2 linked regions of the Saccharothrix violaceirubra genome follow. The protein of the gene in region 2 interacts with the protein of the main gene of each other region in a pairwise test. Links are inferred from orthologs where the notes say so. Each region holds a gene or a part of one and is shown on either strand. Other genes may lie near its edges. The genes, in order: F4559_RS15690 and F4559_RS29970.

Region 1 (3,937 bases), 3.2 Mb from region 2 along the record:
GGCGGGGAGCTGGATGCGCTCCCGGTTGGTGGATTCGGTCCCGGCGGTGGCTTCGCCCGCGTCTTCACGGGTCGACGAAGCGGTGGTGGACATCCCCAGTCCTTGTCCCGGCCCGGTCCCCCGACCAGGCCGTAGCTCGTCACCCACGGTACCAAAACCTGCACGCCGTGCAGCTTTCTTTTCCTCGGCCCGACTACCACGAGTGATCGATATTCGTCTCGAGGGGCGCGCTGAGATGTACAGCGCGTCATGTTCGGCGGCACTTTTCGGGGTAGTGGAGGCCGAAAGAGTGAACCAAGGTCATACGGAAGTCTGAGAAGTCGACTACCGAAGGGCGACCCGGTTCTCAGCACGCGCGTGCGACGCTTCCCGCGTCCCGCCGGCCGTGCCCCGGAGCCGGAGGCGTGCGACACCCCGTGCAGTTCCTTTAAGGAGATTCGTACATGTCCGTGCTGGCCAGGCTCAGCCTCGCCAACCGGAGCCTCGTCGGGCTGCTCAGCCTGGTGGTCATCGGCTTCGGCGTGCTGACGCTGCCCTCGATCAAGCAGCAGTTGTTCCCGTCGATCGAACTGCCGGCCGCCGCGATCGTCGCGCCGTACCCCGGTGCCGCGCCCGACCTCGTCGACCGCCAGGTCGCCGAGCCGATCCAGTCGGCGGTGCGCGGCATCGACGGCGTGGAGGAGGTGCTGACCACCTCGGCGGAGAGCCTCGCGACGATCCAGGTGATGTTCACCTACGGCACCGACATCGACGCCGCCGTCAACCAGTTGCAGCAGGCCGTCAACCGGCTCCAGCCCCGCCTGCCCGAGGGCGTCGAGCCGACCGTGGCGCAGGGCAGCACCGACGACATCCCGGTGGTCGCGCTCGCCGCGACCTCCGGCGACGACGACATCGCCACGGCCGCCCGGCTGCGCGCCGAGGTCGTGCCCGGCATCGAGGAGATCAAGGGCGTCCGCGAGGCGTCGGTCAGCGGCGAACGGGAGCGCGAGGTCACCGTCACGGTCGACTACGGCAAGCTCGGCGCGCGCGGCCTGGACCCGCAGGCCCTGACCGCCGCGCTGCGCGGCGCCGGTGCCGCCGTGCCCGCGGGCGCCGTCGAGCGCGGGACGCAGTCGCTCACCGTCCAGATCGGTGGACCGGTCACCTCGGTCGACGCGCTGCGCGACCTCGTGCTGACCTCGCCCAACGGCCCGGTCAAGCTCCGCGAGGTGGCGACCGTGGAGTCCGCCCCCGCCGCGCTGGCCGTGCTCAACCGCACCGACGGCAAGCCCACGCTGGGCGTCGTCGTCACGATGAACGCCGACGGCAACGCGGTGGAGATCTCCAAGGCCGTGCGCGCCAAGCTCGACGAGTGGGGCAAGGCCGCGGACTCCACGCTCACGGTCGCCTTCGACCAGGGTCCGGAGGTGGAGAAGGCGATCAGCGGCCTGACCACCGAGGGTCTGCTCGGCCTGCTGTTCGCGGTCGTGGTGATCCTGCTGTTCCTGATGTCGTTGCGCTCCACGCTGGTCACCGCCGTGTCGATCCCGCTGTCGGTGGTCGTCGCGCTGATCGCGCTGTGGACCGGCGACCTGTCGCTCAACCTGCTCACGCTGGGCGCGTTGACCATCGCCGTCGGCCGCGTCGTCGACGACTCGATCGTGGTGCTGGAGAACATCAAGCGCCACCTCGGGTACGGCGAGGAGAAGCAGCGCGCGGTGCTCGACGGCACCCGCGAGGTGGCGGGCGCGGTCACCGCGTCGACGCTGACCACGGTCGCGGTGTTCCTGCCGATCGCGTTCGTCGACGGCATCGCGGGCGAGCTGTTCGGCCCGTTCTCGATCACGGTGACCGTGGCGCTGCTCGCGTCGCTGCTGGTGTCGCTGACGATCGTGCCCGTGCTCGCGTTCTGGTTCCTCAAGCGGCCCGTCGTGTCCGACGACCCGGCCGCCGCCGCGGAGGCCAAGCGCCTGGCGGTGGAGAAGGAGCGGCGTGGCCTGCTCCAGCGGATCTACGTGCCGGTGCTGCGGTTCGCCACGCGCCGCCGCCTGGTCACCGTGCTCATCGCCGTGCTGATCTTCATCGGCACGGTCGGGCTCGCCGGTCAGCTCAAGACCGACTTCATCGGCGACTCCGGCGGCACGGCGTTGCAGGGCACCCAGACGTTGCCGCCGGGCACGGGTCTCAAGGCCCGCGACGACGCCGCCCGCAAGCTGGAGGCCGTGCTCGCCGACACCGACGAGATCGAGACCTACCAGGTCACGGTCGGCAGCGACACGAGCATGGCGGCGTTCGGCTTCGGCGGCGACGGCAACACCCGCGTCCAGGCCACCGTCCGCGAGGGCACCGACCTGGAGGCGTTGGGCACCCGCCTGAGCGACAAGATGAAGGGCGTCGAGGGTGCGGGCGAGGTCAAGTTCGGCGCCGGCGCGTCGGGCTTCGGCTCCGACGGCATCGAGGTCCTGGTGACCGCCGACGACGAGAAGTCCCTGCGCGAGGCCGCCGACCAGGTGCAGAAGGCGGTCGAGGGCACGCCGGGCGTCGCCGAGGTCGACAACGACCTGGCGGTCAGCGCACCGCGCGTGCAGGTCGTCGTGAACGAGGACGCCGCCGCCGCGCGCGGGCTCAACGGCCAGGTGATCGGCCAGTTCGCGGCGCAGGCGCTGCGGGGCAGCCCGGTCGGCGAGCTGCCGATCGGCGAGGGTTCGCAGCGGATCGTGCTGCGCACCGGCACCGCACCGGCCGACGTGGACGCGCTCAAGGCGTTGGCGCTGCCCGGCGGCGTGACCCTGGGCCAGGTCGCCGAGGTGTCCGTCGTGGACGGTCCGGTGCAGGTCAAGCGCACCGACGGCGAGCGCAGCACGACCGTGCGCGCCAAGGTGACCGGTGCCGACCTCGGTGCCGTGACCGCCGATCTGGCCAAGCGGCTGGATGCGCTCGACCTGCCCGGCGGCGCCGACCAGGAGATCGGCGGCGTGAGCCAGGACCAGGCCGACACGTTCGCCGACCTGGGGTTGGCGATGCTGGCCGCGATCGCGATCGTGTTTCTGATCATGGTGGCCACGTTCCGCAGCATCGTGCAGCCGCTGATCCTGCTGGTGTCGATCCCGTTCGCGGCGACCGGCGCCCTGGGTCTGCTGCTGGTCACCGGCACGGCGCTGGGTCTGCCGTCGCTGATCGGCATGCTGATGCTGGTCGGCATCGTGGTGACCAACGCGATCGTGCTGATCGACCTGGTCAACCAGTACCGGGCGCAGGGGATGGGCGTGACCGAGGCGGTGATCGAGGGCGGGCGCAGCCGACTGCGGCCGATCCTGATGACCGCGGCGGCGACGATCTTCGCGCTGCTGCCGATGGCCCTGGGCGTCACCGGCGAGGGCGCGTTCATCGGCAAGCCGCTGGCGCTGGTCGTGATCGGCGGCCTGGTCAGCTCGACGCTGCTGACCCTGGTGCTGGTGCCGACGCTGTACACGATGGTGGAGGGCCGCAAGGAGCGGCGTCGGGCACGCCGGGAGGCCAAGCGCGAGCAGGCGCCCCGACGCGAGCCCGTGTCGGTCTGATCCACCCTGCCCAGGACGGCCCCGCCCGCGTTCCGGGCGGGGCCGTCCGCCGTTCAGGCGGGGATCGTCGCCGTGGCGTCGGCCCGGCCGAACGGCCGCCAGGCCGCGACCACGAGCGCGGAGACGGCGACCACGCCGAGCCAGAACGGCGCCGTGACGCCGAACCGCTCGGCGAGCAGGCCCGCGGTCAGGGCGCCGATCGCGGAACCTCCCGCGGTGAGCAGGAACATCGTGCTGCCCACCCGGCCGCGCAGTTCGTCGGGCACGGCGCGCTGGCTGATCGTCTGGCAGATGACGTTCCACACCACGGCGTGCAGGCCGAACGCGGCCATCGTCGCGAACGCCACCCACGCGGTCGTGGTCAGCGCGAGGCCGAGGTGGGTGGCCGCCTCGACGAC
Region 2 (3,305 bases):
GGGACCACTACCCCAGCCTCGATCTGGCGCTGCGGATCTGCGAGGTGTTCGGGCTGCCGGTCGAGGCGGTCTTCGGCCGCATGCCGTTCGGACGGGCGTCGACCCACGAGTGAGGAGAGCGACCGTGGCACAGGGGGTGCTGGAGATCGACCGGATCTCCAAGCGCTACGGGGAGGTCGTCGCGCTCGCCGACATGACCTTCGACGTCCGCGCGGGTGAACTGTTCGGTTTCGTGGGCAGCAACGGCGCGGGCAAGACCACGACCATGCGCATCGCCCTCGGGGTGCTCGCGGCGGACGCCGGGGAGGTGCGCTGGAACGGCGCACCGGTCACCCTCGACACCCGTCGGCGCATCGGCTACATGCCCGAGGAACGCGGGCTCTACCCCAAGATGAAGGTCCACGAGCAGCTCGTCTACCTGGCCGAACTGCACGGCATGACGACCGACGACGCGCACCGCGGCGCCGACGCGTGGATCACCCGCCTCGGCCTGCGCGACCGGGCCGGCGACGAGGTGCAGAAGCTCAGCCTCGGCAACCAGCAGCGCGTCCAGCTCGCCGCGGCGTTGGTGCACGACCCGGACGTGCTCGTGCTCGACGAACCGTTCTCGGGCCTTGACCCGGTGGCCGTGGACGTGATGAGCCAGGTGCTGCGGGAGAAGGCGGCGCAGGGCGTGCCGGTCGTGTTCTCCAGCCACCAGCTCGACCTCGTCGAACGGCTGTGCGACCGGGTCGGCATCGTGCGCAGTGGCTCGCTGGTCGCGTGCGGCACGGTCGACGAGCTGCGGTCCGGCGGCACGGCGCGGCTGGTCGTGGACGCGCCGGACGCGGGCGCCGGGTGGGCGTCGGCGCTGCCGGGCGTGACCTCGGCGTCCTACGAGGGCACGCGGGCACTGCTCGAACTCGCGCCGGACGCCGACGACCAGGTCATGCTGCACGCCGCACTGGCCACCGGCCCGGTGCGCGAGTTCTCCCGGCAGCGCCCGGCGCTGACCGACCTGTTCCGCAGCGTGGTGGCAGAGGAGGGTCGGGCATGAGCGCGATGACACCCGGACGGGCGGTGTTCCTGGTCGCCCGGCGCGAGTTCGTCGGCAAGGTGCGTACCCGGTCGTTCCTGGTCGGCACGCTCGCAGTGGTGCTGCTGATGGGCGGGATGGCGCTGCTCCAGGCGTTCCTGTTCGACAGCGCCACCAGCGACCGGGTCGGACTGTCCGGACAGGCCACGGTCCTGTCCGCGCCGTTGAAGGAGACCGCGAAGACGTTCGGCCGCGACGTCGAGACGGTCGACGTGACCGACGCGCGGGCAGCCGAGGAACAGGTCCGCGCGGGCGACCTGGACGCGTTGGTCACGGGCGCGCCGGACGCGCTGCGGGTCGTGGTGAAGGAGGAGCTGGACGAGCCGCTGCGCAATTCGATCGACCTGATCGTCAAGCAGCAGGTGCTCAACGCCCAGCTCGCCGAGGCGGGCCTCGACCCGGCCAAGGTCGCGGACAACGTGGCCCGCGCGGCGGTCGACGTGGTCGCGCTGGAGCCCTCGGACGACCAGAAGGGGCAGCGGCTGGCCATCGGGCTGGTGATCGCGATCCTGCTGTACTACTCGCTGCTGGTCTACGGGACGATGGTCGCCCAGGGGGTCGTGGAGGAGAAGTCCAGCCGGGTCGTGGAGATCCTGCTGTCGACGTTGCGGCCGTGGCAGCTCCTGGCGGGCAAGGTGATCGGCCTGGGCCTGGTCGGGTTGGTGCAACTGCTGCTGATCGGCGGCATCGGGCTGACTCTGGTGACCGTGACGGACATCCTCGACGTGCCGGGCGTGGCAACGGGTGCCCTGGCCACCGGCGTGCTCTGGTACCTGCTCGGGTTCTACCTGTACGCCACGGTGTTCGCGGCGGCGGCGTCGCTGGTGTCGCGCCAGGAGGAACTGCAGTCGGTGATCACGCCGATCAGCATGGCCGTGGTGGTCGCGTTCGTGGTCGGCTTCAACCTGATGATCCAGGACGCGTCGGGCACGGCTGTCACCGTGCTGTCCCTGCTGCCGCCGTTCGCGCCGATCCTGATGCCGGGGCGGATGGCGATGGGGGTGGCGCCGCTGTGGCAGGTGGGGTTGTCGATCGTGCTGGCTCTGGGCGCGGTCGTGCTGCTGACCTGGTTGGGCGGCAAGGTCTACGCGAACGCGGTGTTGCGGACGGGTGCGCGGGTCAGGTTGCGGGACGTGCTGCGCTGATCAGCTTCCGCGGTGCCCGTCGGGCGTCCTGGGTGGAGGGTGTCGTTGTGGGGTGAGGGCGGAAGCGTTCAAGCGTCGCTCGCCGCCGGGCAGGCCGCCAAGGCGGGTGTCGTGCCCAGGTTTGCCCCCGTCGTGGGTTGAGTCAGATGCTGCCGGTGCGTGGCCGTGGGACATGGGCTGCTATTTGATCGCCCCGAAGCGGGCCAGGGCCTCTTGGCGTTCGTGGGCGTGGTCGACGATCGGGTCGGTCGGGCGGTGGACCTGTTTGCCCTTCACGTCGCGCAGTTCGGGTACGTAGCGGCGGACGTAGGTGCCGTCCGGGTCGAACTTCTCGCCCTGGGTGACGGGGTTGAAGATGCGGAAGTACGGTGCCGCGTCGGTGCCCGAACCGGCCGCCCACTGCCAGTTGTGCTGGTTGGACGCGAGGTCCCCGTCGACCAGGTGGCGCATGAAGTGCCGGGCACCCCACCACCACGGCAGGTGCAGGTCCTTCACCAGGAAGCTCGCCACGACCATGCGGACGCGGTTGTGCATCCAGCCCTCGGCCAGCAGCTGGCGCATGCCCGCGTCGACGAACGGGTAGCCGGTGCGGCCTTCGCACCACGCCGCGAAACGCTCGCGGTCGTCGTCGAGGTGGATGCGGTCGAAGCGCTTGTCCAGGTTCTCCCGCGCGCTGGACGGGTTGTGCCACAACACGTCCGCGTAGAACTCACGCCACGCCAGCTCGTTGCGGAACGCCTTCGAGCCCTCGTCCGAGCCGAGGTCGGCGAGCAGCGTTCGCGGGTGCACGACGCCCCACTTGAGGAACGCGGAGAACCTGCTCGTGCGGTCGAGGTCCGGGCGGTCGCGGTGGTCGGCGTAGTCGGGTAGGCGTTCGTCGCGGAACGTGCGCCACAGGCGGGTCACGTCGGGCAGACCGTCGCCCTCGGGGAGTCGTTCCGTCTTCTCCGGCGTCATCCAGTCCACAGTGGACTTGTTCGTGTTCGCCGGTGCGCGCCAGCCGTGTTCCCGCCACGCGCGGGAGAACGGTGTGAAGACGCGGTAAGGCGTGCCGTCGTTTTTGAGCACACGACCGGGCGCCACGG

What was found.
Region 1: the proteins of F4559_RS29970 (region 2) and F4559_RS15690 interact in binary tests that used the Bacillus subtilis proteins (3 or more experiments, as listed by UniProt). The link is inferred for Saccharothrix violaceirubra from one-to-one orthologs.

What each region holds. Positions count from the first base shown.
Region 1 is NZ_JACHJS010000001.1:3,298,767-3,302,703, forward strand. What follows is about bases 108-3,739. They hold F4559_RS15690 (efflux RND transporter permease subunit), read left to right. Parts: upstream 108-443; coding sequence 444-3,539; downstream 3,540-3,739. Other genes in these bases: F4559_RS15695 (MFS transporter), read right to left, coding at 3,593-3,739. Outside these bases: F4559_RS15685 (cytochrome P450), read right to left, coding at 1-93; more of F4559_RS15695, read right to left, coding at 3,740-3,937. UniProt on the Bacillus subtilis protein: Required for self-resistance to surfactin, an antimicrobial lipopeptide surfactant produced by B.subtilis. Also required for swarming motility.
Region 2 is NZ_JACHJS010000001.1:6,495,505-6,498,809, forward strand. What follows is about bases 127-3,126. They hold F4559_RS29970 (ABC transporter permease), read left to right. Parts: upstream 127-1,032; coding sequence 1,033-2,220; downstream 2,221-3,126. Other genes in these bases: F4559_RS29965 (ABC transporter ATP-binding protein), read left to right, coding at 127-1,036; F4559_RS29975 (cryptochrome/photolyase family protein), read right to left, coding at 2,401-3,126. In the rest of the region: F4559_RS29960 (helix-turn-helix transcriptional regulator), read left to right, coding at 1-113; more of F4559_RS29965, read left to right, coding at 125-126; more of F4559_RS29975, read right to left, coding at 3,127-3,305.